3 regions of the Furfurilactobacillus sp. W61-4 genome follow, and region 3 is predicted to be linked to each of the others. Evidence: predicted binding sites of a transcription regulator. Region 3 holds the regulator's gene; each other region holds the start of a gene.

Region 1 (6,086 bases), on a different contig from region 3:
TTGCACACCAGCATAGCCGGTACTCATGGACCGTTTAATCACGACCACAGACTTCGATTTATCAACATCTAAAATTGGCATCCCAGAAATGGCATTGCCTGACTCTCTAGCCAATGGATTGGTGACATCATTAGCACCAATGACTAAAGAAACATCCGTATTTTCAAACATCGAATTTGCTTCTTCCATCTGCTTCATCTGGTCATAGGGCACGTTGACATCAGCTAATAACACGTTCATGTGACCTGGCATCCGCCCAGCCACTGGGTGAATCGCATAGTTCACGTTAATCCCGTTATCTGTCAATAGCTTGGCTAGTTCAGCAACTTCATGTTGAGCCTGTGCGGCAGCTAAGCCATAACCCGGTACGATCATGACATTTTGAGCATAAGCCAATTGTAAACCAATATCATCGGCACTGGTTTCTTTAACATTTACCGGTACATCCGCAGCCGCGCTGTTACTACCGCTGTCACCGGTACCGAAACCACCGGCCAAGATATTGGCAACTGAACGATTCATCGCATCAGCCATTTGTAACGTTAAAATTGTGCCGGCCGCACCCACTAATGCCCCAGCAATAATGAGCACTTGATTGTCAATAACAAACCCGGCAAAGGCAACGGCCAAACCAGTAAACGCGTTTAACAGCGAAACAACCACTGGCATATCCGCCCCACCGATTGGCATGGTCATGAGCAGCCCAAAAATCAAGCTGGCCACTAAACCAAGGACAACGAACCAAACATTGGTCGGTTCGCCCATCATTAACCAGGCCGCAATTAAAATCGCAATCACAATTAAGGCGTTGACCAACCGCGCCCCAGGAAAGGTAATTGGCTTACCAGAAACGTGACCTGATAGTTTGCCAGTGGCAATTAACGAACCAGAGAAGGTAATTCCCCCAATCACCACATCCAAAAAGACGGGCAAGGAAAAGGCTAAATTGAGGCTGGAACCGGCATCTTTCACAATGTAGTCAAAGATCCCAATGACGGCAGCGGCACCCCCACCAACAGCATTAAATAGACTAACTAGTTGAGGCACATCGGTCATTGGGACTTTGCGAGCTCGCGCCACACCGTACCAAATTCCAAGGGCTAGTCCAGCAATCAGCACGACCCAACCAGTCCCTGTAATCTTGCCTTCAGCAATAATCGTGATAATAATCATAATTACGGCTAAAAACATCCCAATCGCAGACAGCCCATTCCCTCGACGGGCGGTCTTTGGCGATCGCATCAGGTGAACCCCGATGACGTAACAAACAGCTGAAACTAAGTAAACCAGTGAAGACGTTGTCACTAATGCGTTCATTTGTGATCATCCTCCTTTGGTTGTGAATTTTTAGGACGATTAAACATTCCTAACATCCGATCGGTAACGGTATACCCACCGGCCACATTGACGGCCGCAAAGAAGGCGCCAAAAAAGGCCAAACAATAAAATAGCCAATTATTTGCTTCGGCCGCAATGACAAAGGCACCGACGACAACGACACCATGAATCGCGTTCGCACCAGACATCATCGGGGTTTGTAACGTGGATGGAATTTTACTCATGACTTCAAATCCAACTAGTAAACTCAACACAAAAATGGCTAAATTCGCGTATAACTCTTGGCTCATGACTGTTCGGCTCCTTTCGTCTCTGTTTCTGCTGCTGTTTGCTCTGGCTGACTTGACGACCGTTCAGGTAAATTCATGACTCCTCTTAGACGGTTACTAATAATATCGCCATTGTAGGTTGCCAATAATTCACCTAAAACATCGTCATCAACGTCAAAGCTTAAGGCATCGTCTTTCGTCACATAGTTAATTACGGCTTGAACATTTTTTGAAAACATATCTGACGCCGCGGCTGGCAATTGACTGGCCATGTCACCGGCACCAATAATTTGTGCACCAGCTGGTGTCGTCACTGTCTCATCCGGCTTAGAACTAGCCACATTACCACCCAAATCACTGGCTGCTAAGTCAATGAAAATGGTGCCTGGTTTAGCTTCATCAACAGATTTTTGCGTCACCAACAATGGTGGCTTTCGTCCCGGAACCTGCGCCGTCGTAATAATGACATTGTTTTCCGCAATGAATCCGGCCAATTCATCCTGTTGCTGTTGCGTCTCTTCCGGTGTTAATTGACGCGCATAACCACCTTCGCCGGCACCAGAAACTGAAGTCGTCAGGAAGGTGGCCCCCAATGATTCAACTTCACCACGTGAGGCAGGACGCACATCATATCCGGAAACGACGGCACCTAATCGTTTAGCAGTCCCAATAGCTTGCAACCCAGCCACACCGGTACCCAAAACGAGCACTTTAGCCGGTTTAGCTGTTCCGGCCGCCGTAATCATCATCGGGAAGTAGCGGGAGAATTTATCTGCTGCCAATAAAGCGGCTTTGTAGCCTGCCACACTGGACTGAGAACTCAAAACGTCCATGGTTTGGGCCCGTGAAACCGTTCGTGGTAACAATTCAAAAGCTAATGCGGTCACCTTTTGCTTTGCTAAGGCCGCAATACCATCCGGATCAGTTAATGGTGCTAGTAACCCAATCAACGTTTGTCCAGCAGTCAACTGCCCGCTGGTCGTCGCATCTGGTTGGTTAATAACCGCGATTAAATTTGCTCGTTTAATCGCATCATCGCGACTAACCAGTGTTGCACCGGCATCTTGATACGCCTGATCAGGATAAAATGCATTAATACCAGCACCTTGTTCAATTAACACTTCATAGTTGCCCTTAACCAAGCGACTAACTACATCTGGGGTTAGCGCAACCCGATTTTCGCCAGCGGCTTCTTTAAGTGCAGAAACTACGATCGCCATGTAACATCCCTCCATCTTTTGGAAATATTTCACAATACTAGCATAGCGCTTACATTAATGAATCACAATTGTTTGGCCGTAATCTGTTCATAAGTTCTTGCTTTTTAAACGACTCTTCGGTTCTGTTACACAAAAAGCAAAATTGTATGACGATTGCCAATAAAATGTCCACCAGGCTGCGCCATGGGCTGCAGCCCCACCACGATCTCGCAACACGGAAACCAAAAAAACTGACCATCATTTGGTAGATACCAAGTCATGATCAGCTTTATGAATGAACGCGGCATTAGCGACTACGTTTATTTTTTTTAATTCGTTTTTTCTTATTCTTACGCGTCTGACGAACCATTCGACTAACTGCCATCTTACCTAAGCGACCAGAGATTCCGGAGCCACTGCCCATCATACCGCCTAAACCACCAGGTACCAGTTGATCTAAAGCGCCCATGTTACCATTGGACATTTGCTTCATCATCTTTTTCATCTGATCAAACTGTTTAATGAGTCGATTGACTTCTTGAATTGGCCGTCCGGAACCGGCTGCAATTCGCCGACGCCGACTAGGATTCAACACATCGGGGTTCTCTCGTTCTTGTGGCGTCATTGAATAAACAGTTGCGCGCATATGGGCTAAATCTTTTGGATCAATCTGTGCGTTGGCGAGTGCTGGGTTATTCGCTAAGCCGGGAATCATCTTCATGATGCTCTCCATACCGCCCATTTTATTCATCTGATCCATCTGATCAAGAAAATCATTGAAATCAAAGGAATTTTCTCGCATCTTTTGTTCAAGATCAGCTGCCTGCTTCTCATCGGAAACCTGTTGCGCCTTTTCGATCAGCGTTAACATGTCGCCCATTCCTAAAATTCGCGACGCCATTCGGTCGGGATGGAAGGTGTCTAAAGCAGACATCTTCTCTCCTTCACCGACAAATTTAATTGGCTTACCAGTGACCGCGCGGATGGACAAGGCAGCCCCACCACGAGTATCCCCATCTAACTTAGTCAAGACAACGCCGGTGATATCTAATTTATCATTAAAACCAGTTGCCGTATTAACTGCATTCTGCCCGGTCATGGCATCAACAACTAACAAGATTTCATTGGGATGTGCTAACGCTTTGATATTAGCTAACTCATCCATCAACTGTTCATCAATTTGGAGCCGACCAGCGGTATCAATGATGACGTAATCGTTCTTATTTGCGACCGCTTGGTCAAGCCCTTGGCGCACGATCTCGACCGGATCGACATCTGTCCCTAATTCAAAAACAGGCACATCAATTTGGTCAGCCACCTGTTGTAACTGATCGATCGCAGCTGGCCGATAGACGTCAGCGGCAATGAATAGGGGCCGAGCTTGTTGTTCATTCTTTAATTTATAAGCTAATTTGCCGGCAGTGGTGGTCTTACCAGCCCCTTGTAAACCAACCATCATGATAATAGTTGGAATCTTTGGTGCCTTATTCAGTTCGCTGGCATCTGATCCCATCGTTTTCGTTAATTCTTCGTCAACGATTTTAACGATTTGTTGCGCAGGATTCAGCCCATCTAACACATCGCTGCCCATTGCACGGTCACGCACCGTTTTAACAAACGTTTTGACCACATCAAAGTTAACGTCAGCTTCGAGCAAAGCCAGGCGAATTTCTCGCATCGTTTCGCGCAAATCACTCTCGGAGACTTTTCCCTTGCCCCGCAAGTGTTTCATTGCATTTTGTAACCGTTCTGTCAGCCCTTCAAAGGCCATAATCATTCCTCCAGTTCATGATCCGAATTGTTTAAATACTTTCACTTGTTTCTAACTGCGCAATTAACCGGTGCAATTGACGATCATCTGGGTATTGTTCCGCCACATAATTTGCCACCGCGTCCGCAGCTTGATTGCGCCGCAAGAAGTCGGCGTAGAGCTGCAGTTTGCGTTCATACTTTTCTAAGATAACCTCGGTGCGTTTAATATTGTCATAAACGGCCTGGCGACTAACGGCAAAGTTTTCCGCAATTTCGCCTAATGAGTAATCTTCACCATAATACTGTTCGACATACGCTTTTTGCTTTGCCGTTAACAGTGATTCATAAAAACCAAACAGTGAGTTAATTCGGTCATTTTTTTCGATTTCCATGTATCCGTCTTCACCTCGCGATACCAAACTAGTTTAACATTTCGACCGGTTCTTGAACATGAATATCCCCACTTGCCAGCTGATTTTATGCTGGTAATTATCGTTAAGAAGAATTTCATGCTAATCTTAACTTATTAAAGCTCACCGGAGGCTCTTTTGATGAAACAAAACCGATCATTAACTGGATTTGGCTTTTTTACCTTAACGGCTGCGATGCTGATGTCTGCCGATGAGTACCCCGCCTTTGCCCAGTCTGGCTTAAAGGCCACCTTGTTCTTGGGTGTTGCTGGTTTACTGTGGTTCTTGCCGGTTGCCTTGGTTTCCGCGCAATTGGCCACCATGCCAGGCTGGGGCGATGGCGGCGTCTACACCTGGGTTAAGGGCGGTCTTGGTCAGCGCGCCGGTTTTATTGCCGTCTTTTTCCAATGGTTACAAATCACGGTTAACTTTATCACGATGATTTATTTCATTATCGGTGTAATTGCCTATTCAACGCATTTTACCCAGTTAAATTCAAATCCTTGGTTAAAATTTAGTGCCTTTTTCATCATCTACTGGGTGATGACTGCGATCCAATTGCGTGGCATTAAAGGGACTGACCGTTTAGTGAAATGGACCTTTTCCCTAGGCATCGTGTTGCCAGCCATCGTGTTGCTCGTATTAGGCGCGATTTATTTGGGTCAAGGTCACCCGTTGCAGTTTGACCTCAATCTAGCTGGTGACCTACAGTCGATCACCAAAACTGGCTCGATCACTGTAATCGTGCCCTACATTTTAGCCTTTACTGGAATTGAGGCATCTGCTTCCTACATCAATAATCTGCAACGACCAACCCGTAATTATCCTTTAATTATGGTCATTCTTGTTTTCTTTGCTATTTTACTCGATTCGTTTGGCGGCCTTTCCGTGGCTGCCGTTGTGCCAGCTAGTGAACTATCACTCAACCAAGGCGTCATTGTCGCAATGGGTAAAATGGTTAAACTAATCTTTGGCCAAACATTGCCCATATTGGTCAATTTATTAGGTCTACTGATGGCCATGGGCATGCTCGGCGAAATCAGTTCTTGGATTGTGGGGCCGGTCAAATCGTTATTAGTAACAGCCAAAGACGAAATTTTGCCAACACGTTGGCATGA
Region 2 (6,086 bases), on a different contig from region 3:
AGATGGGCATCGCCAGAGATAACCACGGGGATGTGGGTACTGGCTTGGTGATTTAGGTCATAGGCCATCAGTTCAGCAGTGCCCCGAAAAAAAGTAAACGATGAGACACCCATCCGCCGGTAGCGTTCCGGCAATAATTCGGGGACTAGCATGTCAGCGATGCGTGACATGAGCAGGGTGGGGTCTCGTTGTTGCGGGATAAAACGACCTAACTGGGCAAAAGGGACTTGTTGACGCAATTGCTGCCCTTGTTGGCATAAATTTTGTTGAGATTGCGTAACTTGAATGTTGGTCAGATTGAGTCCAGTATTTGACATGACCCAGCACCCCTTAAATTAGTTAGTGTAAACGCCTTGGTTCCATCAATTCGTGAACCAAGGCGTTTGTGTGCATTGCGTAAAATGACAAATTTTATAAGTATTTAGCGTCAAATTCAGGATCTTGACTGGTTAAAATCTTGGGACCATCTTTAGTGACAACGAGCGTGTGTTCATATTGACAACTCAAACTGCCATCCAACGTGCGAACGGTCCAACCATCATCGGCAACTGGTGCACATCGCCAATCTCCAATGTTGACCATTGGTTCAATGGTAATCGTCATACCTTCACGTAACCGGAGGCCCTTACCCGGTTCACCATAAGCAGGCACCATTGGGTCTTCATGCATCGTGGGTTGAATTCCATGGCCGACGTACTCGCGGACATCTCCGTAGCCCATTTCATCTTCGACATAATGCTGAATTGCCCAACCAATATCACCGATTCGGTTGCCAACCACAGCTTGATCAATGCCGAGATAGAGTCCCTTCTTAGTAACATCCATCAGTTTTTTGACTTCATCACTGACGTCACCAACGGCAAATGCCCAGCAAGAATCAGACATGTAGCCGTCGACGCTAATAACCGTATCGACTTTAACTAAATCGCCATTTTTTAGGAGTAACGCTTTTCTTGGGAACGCGTGACAAACTTCTTCGTTCACACTGACACAGGTTGCGTAGTCGTAGCCCTCGAAGCCCTTTTCCTCTGGTTTTGCGTGATGGTCGTCTAAATAACGGAGCGCATAGCGTTCAATTTCCCAACTAGAAATGCCTGGTTTGATGATATCGCGTAAACCAATATGCATGCCGGCTAAAATGGCGCCAGCTTTGCGCATCCCTTCAATTTCACGGGGTGATTTTAAAGTAATCATGACTAATTTTCTTCTCTTTTCTACAAGACTTAGTTACTCACTCGTCTAGTATACCCATTTACGCTAAAAAATGCAGGGGAGAGGAAGCTTGTGCCTGACTCAGGTCGTAATCGCATTTTCTGCCTAAGGGTATTAGTGTGATGAAAAAAAGTGCTTCGCGCAAAGATAACCCGATACTTCCTTGAGTAAAGTTGTTACCCTTCGTGGCTCATCTGGTGGTAGGCTAAGCCTAGATTAGGATCACGATGATGAAATGATCAGAAAGCATGGGTGAGATAAATGGCAAAAATTTCTCAAACAACAGATGTTGTCTATGATACGGCTTTAGATTTGAAATTAGATGTTTATTATCCAGAAGATCAGTCGTTGCTTGGTGGCATTATTGATATTCACGGTGGTGGCTGGTTCCGCGGTGACAAGGCAAAAGATGCCGATTGGGCGACACGATTAGCGAATGAGGGCTTCCTGGTGGTTGTGCCCAACTATCGAATCACGCCAGCTGGCTATTACCCAGATCCTTTGACAGATATGGACCACGTTTACGATTGGCTGCAACACAGTGACTATGACTTCGATAAAAGTAAAATTGCTGCGGTTGGTTCTTCAGCTGGTGGCAATATGACGGTTGAGATGGGCATTAAATTTGGGATTCCGATCGTCTCACTTTCTGGAATTATCGACATTGAGGATTGGTTACAACATCATGAAGCCGTCGTTGCTAAACCGGATACGTCGCAAGATTTTAATGCGGCGAGTGCTCAAATTGATCAAACTGGTGCGAATGACTCCTTCTATAAATGGTTCGTAACAAATTACTTCAACGGGCGAACGGATCAATTTAAGGATGCGACGCCATATTTACATGTGACGGATCAAACTGGGCCAATGTATTTAGCTAACTCACTCAATGAATTTGTGCCAACTTCCGGTGTAATTAGTTTGGCAGAAACGTTGAACGCGCATCAAATTCCCTCTACAAGTCGGTTCTTGACTGGCTCACGGCACGCCAAAGGTTATTTAGATGACGTGTACGATGAAACAGTGGCCTTTTTAAAGCGGAACTTAGCCTAAGTATTGGGCTGTGTATTACTTAACATCCAAGAGAGCGAGACATAAGTCAGTAAGTGCCGAGATAACGACGACCTGCGAATGATGATGGATTATTCATCGTTGGCAGGTCGTTTTTGGTGGCGTCACTTGACTTATGTTCCGGATGTTAACTATCTGGAAACAAAATTTAGATGCTAGTTTTGTCACGAACTCCCTTTGGTGGCCTTGACCGTTTGAAAAAATATTCACATAGATTATTTTAATGGGAACTGCGTTGTTTGACTATAATCTGATGTAACGGTTACGGTTATACCATCAGAGTTGTAATGTTAGCGCTGCCAACATTTCCACTGAGGTTCATTGCGCATCCGTGAATTCTACGATTTATCTTTGTGCATAAATTCATTTAACCACAGCTATGGAATGGAAAGGAAGTTTACTTTGGCAAATCAAACCAAACATCAAAAAGTTGTTTTGATCGGCGATGGGGCGGTTGGGTCCTCATATGCCTTTGCAATGTTGCAACAGCAGATTGCTGACGAGCTGGTCATTGTTGATATTCAAACTGATCATGTTAATGGGGATGCCTTAGATTTAGAGGATGTTCAACCGCTAACTGGGCCACTGAATGTGCATCCGGGTTCCTATCAAGATGCGGCTGATGCTGATTTAGTGGTTATTACAGCCGGCGTACCGCGTAAGCCGGGCGAAACGCGCTTGGATTTGGTTAATAAGAATCTAAGTATTTTGAAAACGATTGTCGGCCCGGTCGTCGAGAGTGGGTTTGCTGGTATTTTCATCGTCGCTGCTAATCCAGTCGATATTTTAACGATGGCGACCCAGAAATTATCAGGTTTTCCACGAGAACGGGTGATTGGTTCAGGAACTTCATTAGACTCTAGTCGATGGCAAGTGGCATTGGCGAACCGTTTATCTGTCGATTTGCGTACGGTGGATGCCTATATCTTAGGTGAACATGGTGATGGTCAATTTGCAGCCTACCAAGCAGCGACGATTGCTGGACAACCTTTACTGACAGTGGCTGCTAAACAGGGCGTTAGTCAAGCACAATTGTCGGATTTAGAGACTGCCACTCGCAAGAAAGGCGGATCAATCATTGGTCTAAAAGGCGCCACTTTTTATGGTGTGGCGACAAGTCTGATGCGGTTGAGTCGCGCGGTGCTACATAACGAAAACATCGTCCTGCCGATTGGCGCGCCGGTCGATGGTCAATATGGCCTCCATGACTTATACATTGGCACACCAGCTGTAATTAATGCGCAAGGGGTCGCCCAAGTCTTAGAAGTCCCGTTGTCTGCGGAGGAGCAAGCCAAAATGGTTGCATCAGCCAAGTCGTTACAGGCCATTGCGGCTGACGCCTTGTCCGACTAAAAAACTTAGCGACAGATAGATAAGTCTGGTTCGAACAGTGATGATATTAATGTTTTTAATCAGTCCTGCAGTGTTTGACTATCGGATTAAACGCGCGCTATCTTAAGCATAACAAAAATATCGTGATCTATTGAACAATCAAGAAACGATCAAACCTGTTTTTTTATATGCAATTGTTAATAAACACACAATAAAATGGAGGTACTACTAATGTCAGATGTTCGTGTAGAAGAAGATACGATTGGACCAGTTGAAATTCCTAGTGATGCGCTGTGGGGACCACAGACAGAACGAAGCCGGAATAACTTTCCAACCGGGCAGTTTATGCCGATTGCCATTATTCGTGCGTTACTGCAAATCAAAAAAGCCGCTGCGGAAGCGAACTTAGAACTGGACCAAATTGAGGCCGCAAAGGGTCAATTGATTGTGCGTGCGATTGATACGTTATTGGCGCTCGATGACGAAGAACTGCGGAAGGACTTTCCATTGCGAGTGTACCAGACTGGTTCTGGCACGCAAACGAACATGAACACTAATGAAGTCGTCGCTCATCAAGCGGCAAAGTTAGATCCCACAATTGAAATTTTACCTAATGATGATGTCAACAAGGGGCAAAGCTCCAATGATATTTTTCCCACAGCGATGAACATTACGGCAAGTGTGGCGATTGCCAATTTAGAGGAAGCAGCCCAACATCTGATCGATGAACTCAAGGTAAAACAGGATCAGTATTGGCGAACAGTTAAGATTGGTCGCACCCATTTGCAAGACGCGACACCCTTGACGTTTGGTCAAGAAATCAGTGGTTGGGTCAGTGCATTGGAACATGACCGTGATTATTTGAAGTCTTTGGACCATACGTTATTGGAACTGGCGATGGGTGGAACGGCTGTCGGTACCGGCTTAAACGCCGCGCCAGGGTTTGCCGATGATATTGCTAATCGAATGAAGCACGTTTACGGACAATCCTTCACGGCGGATACTAATAAATTCTATGGTTTGGCGCATCACTCCAATTTGGATGTGGTTCATGGTGCCATGAAGACACTAGCGGCCGATTTAATGAAGATTGCCAATGATGTCCGCTTCTTGGCTAGTGGTCCGCGGGCGGCTTATGCAGAATTAAATATTCCGGCCAATGAACCAGGTTCTTCAATCATGCCAGGTAAAGTTAACCCAACGCAAGCCGAGGCGATTACGATGGCGGCCGTGCGGGTGATGGGCAATGATGTGGTGGTGACGATGGCCTCCTCACAAGGAAACTTCGAAATGAACGTTTACAAACCGGTGCTCATCGACGCCTTTCTTGAATCGGCAGAACTGTTGCGGGGCACGATGATTGGCTTTGCAGACAAGATGATTCATGGATTGACCGTCAATGAAACACGAATGCAAGAACTTGTCGACAATTCCCTGATGACGGTGACAGCTTTATCGCCACATATCGGCTATCATGACAGCGCAAAAATCGCCCAAGAGGCTGATCAGGCTGGGACCACTTTGCGCGAGGCGGCCTTGAAGTCCGGGAAAGTTTCCGCGGCGCAATTTGATGAATGGGTCGATCCACTGAAGATGACGAACATCGATCGATAATCAGTCCAAACGGAGGCGTGAGCATGGCATTTCTATTCTTAAGTGGTCTAGGTCTGGCATCTTTGCTAGTTGGGGTGATGTTAGCGACCTTATCAAGTGAAACAGTGCGCTATCGTGATGTGACAGCGTTCACTGCGCCGACGGATGAAAAATAAGGGGAATAATTATGGGTTTAGAAAAGGTAAATTATAAAAAATTTCTTTGGCCGATTATTATTGGCTTAGTTATTTGGTTCATTGCACCCGTTCGTCCAGCGGGAATCTCACTGGCTGCCTGGCATGTATTAGCTATTTTTGTCGCGACAATTGTTGGGTGTATCACGCAGCCACTGCCGATCGCTGGGGTAGCTTTGCTGGGCATGACTTTGACTGTTCTGTTGGGACTCGTCCCGATGGAAAAAGCCGTGACGGCCTTTGGTACGAATGTGGTCTGGTTAATCGCCATGGCGTACTTTCTTTCTCGTGGCTTCATTAAGACCGGCTTTGGTCGGCGAGTTGCGTTAAATTTCGTGCGCTTGTTTGGTCGACGGACACTTGGACTCGCTTATGCGCTGATTGGTGTGGATTTAGTCACTGCACCGGCAACCCCAAGTAATACGGCTCGTGCCGGGGGAATCGTCTTTCCGATCATTGATTCGTTGGCGACTACTTTTGGCTCAAATCCTAAAGATGGGACTGAACGAAAAATTGGTTCTTTCTTGATGTTCTCAGAATTTCAAGGGGACATTATCACGTCGGGGATGTTTATGACCGCGATGGCGCCAAACTTAGTTGCTGTGGCAATGGCCAAGGCCGCGCACGTTAACATTACCTGGGTCGGCTGGTTCTTGGCCGCCTTGGTGCCAGGAATCATCAGTT
Region 3 (6,086 bases):
CGGTTGAAGATGCCCAGATCATGCAACTTATACGAAAGGATCATCATGTCGGAGACAAATGAACGTGAATTAATTTTGGCTTTTGAAACTAGTTGTGACGAAACTAGCGTGGCGGTTGTCGAGAATGGCAACCGGATTTTAAGCAATTTTGTGGCCACCCAAATTAAGAGTCACCAACGTTTTGGTGGCGTTGTTCCTGAGGTGGCTAGTCGCCACCACATTGAGGAAATCACGATCGGCATTCAAAAAGCACTTACTGAAGCACAAGTTACACCAGCTGAGCTGACGGCGGTTGCCGTCACTTACGGCCCGGGACTAGTGGGGTCACTGCTAATTGGGGTGACTGCTGCGAAAACCTTTGCTTTCGCTCATGAATTACCGTTGATTCCAGTTAATCATATGGCTGGGCATATTTATGCGGCTCGCTATGTGGAACCATTGGTGTTTCCTTTATTAGCCTTACTTGTTTCCGGCGGTCATACCCAAATTGTGTTTATGAAAGCGGCCAATGAATTTGAAATCATTGGGGATACTAGAGATGACGCAGCTGGTGAAGCTTACGACAAAGTTGGTCGCGTGCTTGGGATTGAGTATCCGGCTGGTAAAGAGTTGGATCGTCTGGCTCATTTAGGTCAAGATACATTTAAATTTCCCCGAGCGATGATTCATGAAGCTAACTATGATTTTAGCTTTAGCGGTCTTAAAAGTGCGTTTATTAACACAGTTCACAATGCAGATCAACGCGGCGAAACGCTCAATCGAGAAGACTTAGCGGCAAGTTTTCAGGCCAGCGTGGTGGATGTGTTGGTAGGCAAGGTGCTTGCGGCTGTACAACGTTATCCTGTGCGCCAATTAGTTTTAGCCGGCGGGGTGGCTGCTAATCACGGCCTTCGCGAAGCGTTGAGTGAGCAATTGCCTAAAGTGGTGCCCGACACCCGATTAGTGGCAGCTCCATTGGCTCTGTGTGGCGATAACGCTGCTATGATTGGCGCTGCGGCGCATGTGGCGTTGACACAAGGCGTTCGCGCAGACATGACCTTGAACGCCGATCCAAGTCTAGAATTCACTTGGGCGGCTGGTGTGGAAGCATAATCGTCGCCGCTCTCGGCAAAAAAGGATGAAATCGCGGACTCGTTCCGAGATTTCATCCCTTTTTTGATCAGATTATTTGAGTTTAAAAACTGTGCAGCTAGTAAAGTTGGCGAATCACCAGCTCACTAGTGACCGGACTTTTAATCTAAATGATGGCTCTGGTTGAATTGCTCCAACGCCTCACTGGCCGCTGTCCACTGTTGTTCGATTGTGTCATTTTCTTTATTAAGAGTATCTAGTTCATGCTGTAAATCGGTCAATTTGCCGATATCAGCAGCGTTTTCAGGCGCTTGCATGGTGGTCGTGACTTGATGGATTTTGACATCTAGCTGGTCAATCTGCTCTTCCAATGCGTCGACTAAGCGCTGATGCTTGCGCTGATCACGTAGGTCGGCCTTGCTAGCTTGGTAGGCTGTGCTAGCGGCGTTAGTCGTGGCCTGTTGATTAGGCTCACTGGGCGTTTGCTGACTCAAGGCAGTTTGATAGTCATCATAATCGCCCTCAAACCAGCGGGTACCATTAGCAGATAGTTCAACGACTTCAGTTGCGACTTGATTAATAAAGTAACGATCATGCGAGACGAACAAGACAGTCCCCATAAAATCGTTAAGCGCTTCTTCAAGTACTTCTCGTGAATCAATATCTAAGTGATTGGTCGGCTCATCTAAAATTAGGAAATTGTCGTGGTCAAGCGACAGCTTGGTTAAGGATAAACGAGCGCGTTCGCCGCCACTCAATGCGCTAACGGGTTTAGCGACGTCATCACCAGTGAACAGAAAACTGCCTAGCAGCGTCCGAATTTCGCGCTCTGCCATGGTGGGATGTTCATCCCAAATTTCATTTAAAACGGTCTTTTCATCGTGGAGAACCGCTTGTTCCTGATCATAATAGCCAACAGTGACATTGGCCCCAATTTTAACCGTGCCCGCTAAAGCTGGGCGTTGCGATAAAATGGTTTTTAAAAGCGTCGATTTGCCGACCCCGTTTGGGCCGACAATACCGACCGCGTGCTGTTTAATAACATTAAGATCAATATGGCTTGCTAAAGGTGCCCCCGGAGCATAGCCAATTTGCAAGTCAGCAACTTTCAAGACTTCTTTGCCACTGTCATGCTCAGGCTGGAATCGAATGCGAATCGAACGATCATCATCTTTGGGCGCTTCTAAACGATCCATTTTGGCTAATTGTTTGCGACGGGCCTGCGCTCGTTTTGTTGTGGAAGCGCGCACGATGTTTTTATTGACGAAGTCTTCCAACGCACTAATTTGGGCTTGCTGTTTGTCAAATGCCCGTTGCTGTGTTTTGATGCGCGCTGCCTTTTGTTGTAAATAAGCGGAGTAATTTCCTTTATAATGAGTGAGCGTACCTTGGTTCATGTCATAAATATTTGTCACCACATGATCCAAAAAGTACCGATCATGAGAGACAACAAGGACAGCTCCAGGGTAACTCTTAAGATAATCTTCCAGCCAAGACAGCGTTTGAATGTCTAAATGGTTAGTTGGTTCATCTAGAATCAGCAAGTCTGGTTGCTGCAATAAGTACTTTGCTAAGGCTAGCTGGGTTTTTTGACCACCAGAAAATTGCATGACGTTGCGATCATACGTGTCTTCATCAAAGTGAAAGGCATGTAGAACACCACGGATCAGCGCTTGATAGCCATAGCCATTGTGGTCGCTGAAATCTTGCTGTAGTTGATCGTATTCGTTTAAAAAGCGCTGATAAGCTGGACTTTGATGGTCTGCTGAGGGGTCCGCAATTAGTGTCTCTAATTCGCGCAATCGCTGCTCTTGTTGTCGTTGCAAATTAAAGACAGTGAGCATCTCGTTCCAGACCGTATTATTTGAAGTTAACCCGGCGTCTTGGGGCAGGTATCCGATGGTAACTGCTTTACCAGTGGCGATGGTGCCGGCGTCCGGTTCATTTAAGCCCGCAATCATTTTTAACAAGGTTGATTTGCCAGCACCATTGCGACCAACTAAGCCAACGCGTGCGTGATCTTCAACCGTCATGGAGACATTTTCAAATAAGGTCTCGGCGCCGAAACGACGCGCGACTGCTTGTACCTGGAGAACATACATGGTCGAAAACTCCTTTATTTATCAAACGATTTCATAACTACCATTCTAGCATGTTGAGCAAGGAAGCGGCATGGATTACCAAGGGGTGCACTGATTTAGCTTGTGAAACAAAGGGCTGGTAAAAAATTAATAACGATGGTGATCAAAGTTCGTGATTTTAATTAATATCAGCGACATAAAGTTTTAGAAAAAGGATAATCAATTTTAATGCTGTTGCCTCAGGGTATACTAGGGTTTCCTCAGGGCATTTGATAAGAAACTTTGTGAAAAAAACGGATAAAAGAATGAATTCTACTTCACAATAAGTGGCCCTATGCTATAATTGGTCTACACATTAGTTTCACAAACGATACTAATTGAACAAAAAGGAGTGAACCGCCGTGGCCGAACAACGAATCCCACGTGCGACAGCAAAACGGCTGCCGATCTATTACCGCTATTTAAACATTTTATTGGACGCGGATAAGACCCGCGTTTCTTCAACTCAGTTATCGGAAGCTGTTAAAGTCGACTCAGCTACTATTCGTCGCGACTTTTCATACTTTGGTGCCCTCGGTAAAAGAGGCTACGGTTATGATGTTGCCAAGCTCATCGAGTTCTTTAAAAAAATCCTGAATCAAGACCAATTAACCAATGTTGCGTTAGTTGGGGTGGGGAACTTGGGCCATGCGTTATTGAATTTTAATTTCCATCAAAATAGCAATGTTCGTATCAGTGCAGCTTTTGATGTTAATGACAATATCGTGAACACAGTTCAAAGTGGTGTGCCAATTTATCCATTATCAGAAATGGGTCGTCAATTGCAGGATCAACAAATCTCGATTGCGATTGTAACGGTTCCAGAACGTACTGCGCAGGATGTGACCGAACAATTGGTAAAAGCCGGTATCAAAGGAATTTTGAACTTTACACCACGTCGCTTGTCGGTACCTGATTCGGTCCGGGTTCAAAACGTTGATTTGACTAATGAATTACAGACACTCATCTATTTCATTGATCATTATGCAGAGATTGTGCCAACTGAAAGTGAACCAGAATAGTTAGTTAAATATAAAATGATGAACGTCGGTTGCTCGCTGTGTGCAGAGCGACAGACGTTTTTTTCGACTTAATTATTGGGTTTACCAGTAGCGATCAATCATCAATTAGCAGTGTGGACGATGAGCTGCTAATTTTTTTGACTAACTTTGACCAAAAGTCTTGCATTCAGAATCAGGGATGGTTATTATAGACCTTGTTGTTAGCACTTAGACATCAAGAGTGCTAAAAGCGTTTATTTCAACGAAAATTATTGGAGGGATTAACGTGTTAAAACCATTAGGAGATCGCGTTATTTTACAAGCTTCTGAAGAAGAAGAACAAACCGTTGGCGGTATTGTCTTAGCAAGTAATGCGCAAGAAAAACCAACGACTGGAAAAGTTATCTCTGTCGGTGCTGGCCGAGTGTTGGACAGCGGTGACACAGTTGCACCATCCGTTAAGGAAGGCGACACAGTGATGTTTGACAAGTATGCCGGCACTCAAGTGACTTATGACGGTGCAGACTACCTAGTTCTCCATGAAAAAGATATTGTCGCAATCGTTGAATAATTTCGACCTAAATTGCGTAAGTAAAGACGAAATAAAAAATAGTTGAGGTGGAAATTCACATGGCTAAAGATCTAAAGTTTTCTGAAGATGCCCGCAGTTCAATGCTTGCAGGGGTTGATAAATTAGCGAACACGGTTAAGACCACACTTGGGCCAAAGGGTCGTAACGTGGTGCTTGAACAAAGTTATGGTTCACCAACCATCACCAATGATGGTGTAACAATTGCGAAAGCGGTTGAATTGGCTGACCATTTTGAAAACATGGGTGCGAAATTGGTTGCTGAAGTTGCTTCTAAGACCAATGACATCGCCGGTGATGGGACGACCACCGCGACGGTGCTCACACAATCCATTGTTAACGAGGGTATGAAGAATGTGACCGCCGGCGCCAACCCTGTTGGTATTCGGACTGGGATTGAAAAAGCAACCAATGCAGCCGTTGATGCTTTACACAAGATGAGCCACGACGTTAAGACTAAGTCAGATATTGCTCAGATTGCTTCGATTTCCGCTGCGGATCCAGAAGTTGGTGAATTAATTGCTGACGCAATGGAAAAGGTTGGCAATGATGGTGTTATCACCATTGAAGAGTCTAAGGGGATTGAAACCACTTCTGATGTCGTTGAAGGGATGCAGTTTGACCGTGGCTACATGAGTCAATACATGGTTACTGATAACGACAAGATGGAAGCTGACTTGGACAACCCATACATCTTGATTACGGATAAGAAGATTGCTAACATCCAAGACATTTTGCCACTACTGCAATCAGTTGTTGAACAAGGCCGTGCCTTACTGATTATCGCCGATGATATTACTGGCGAAGCCTTACCAACGTTAGTCTTGAACAAAATGCGTGGGACGTTTAACGTCGTTGCTGTTAAGGCGCCAGGCTTTGGCGACCGGCGCAAAGCACAATTGGAAGATATTGCCGCTTTGACTGGGGGTACCGTGATTACTGATGACCTCGGTTTGAATTTGAAAGACACCACGGTCGAGCAGTTGGGCCAGGCTGGCAAAGTCACCGTTACTAAAGATAACACGACGATCGTTGAAGGCGCTGGTAACAAAGCCGACGTTGACGAACGAGTTGCCAACATTCGCACGGAGTTAGAAGCAACGACTTCTGACTTTGACAAAGAAAAGCTACAAGAACGTTTGGCTAAATTATCTGGTGGGGTCGCACGGATTAATGTCGGTGCTGCAACTGAAACGGAGTTGAAAGAACGTCGTTACCGGATTGAAGATGCGCTGAATGCTACTCGTGCCGCAGTTGAAGAAGGTTTCGTTTCAGGCGGTGGTACTGCATTGGTTAACGTTATCG

What was found. The regulator Rex, encoded in region 3, represses fermentation and respiration genes when NADH is low (regulators of the CRP and FNR family bind a similar motif). The targets are predictions, from matches to a motif close to TTGTGAANTANTTCACAA.
Region 1: AC27FN_RS01905 (NAD(P) transhydrogenase subunit alpha) is a predicted target of Rex. The motif match lies at 2,845-2,862, and genes of this name have one in related genera.
Region 2: AC27FN_RS04980 (class II fumarate hydratase) is a predicted target of Rex. The motif match lies at 3,810-3,827, and genes of this name have one in related genera.

The regions. Positions count from the first base shown of each region.
Region 1 is NZ_BAAJNZ010000001.1:400,828-406,913, forward strand. It holds gene AC27FN_RS01895 (NAD(P)(+) transhydrogenase (Re/Si-specific) subunit beta) at 1-1,317, opposite strand, end outside; gene AC27FN_RS01900 (NAD(P) transhydrogenase subunit alpha part 2) at 1,314-1,628, opposite strand; gene AC27FN_RS01905 (NAD(P) transhydrogenase subunit alpha) at 1,625-2,827, opposite strand; gene ffh (signal recognition particle protein) at 3,114-4,577, opposite strand; gene AC27FN_RS01915 (putative DNA-binding protein) at 4,609-4,950, opposite strand; gene AC27FN_RS01920 (amino acid permease) at 5,110-6,086, shown strand, end outside.
Region 2 is NZ_BAAJNZ010000003.1:146,472-152,557, reverse strand. It holds gene AC27FN_RS05000 (DUF2252 domain-containing protein) at 1-317, opposite strand, end outside; gene map (type I methionyl aminopeptidase) at 412-1,194, opposite strand; gene AC27FN_RS04990 (alpha/beta hydrolase) at 1,474-2,265, shown strand; gene AC27FN_RS04985 (L-lactate dehydrogenase) at 2,686-3,636, shown strand; gene AC27FN_RS04980 (class II fumarate hydratase) at 3,847-5,229, shown strand; gene AC27FN_RS04975 (hypothetical protein) at 5,253-5,384, shown strand; gene AC27FN_RS04970 (anion permease) at 5,396-6,086, shown strand, end outside.
Region 3 is NZ_BAAJNZ010000004.1:268,730-274,815, reverse strand. It holds gene rimI (ribosomal protein S18-alanine N-acetyltransferase) at 1-62, shown strand, start outside; gene tsaD (tRNA (adenosine(37)-N6)-threonylcarbamoyltransferase complex transferase subunit TsaD) at 46-1,092, shown strand; gene AC27FN_RS07000 (ABC-F family ATP-binding cassette domain-containing protein) at 1,233-2,468, opposite strand; partial or broken gene AC27FN_RS06995 (ATP-binding cassette domain-containing protein) at 2,649-3,089, opposite strand; gene AC27FN_RS06990 (redox-sensing transcriptional repressor Rex) at 3,554-4,213, shown strand; gene groES (co-chaperone GroES) at 4,479-4,763, shown strand; gene groL (chaperonin GroEL) at 4,823-6,086, shown strand, end outside.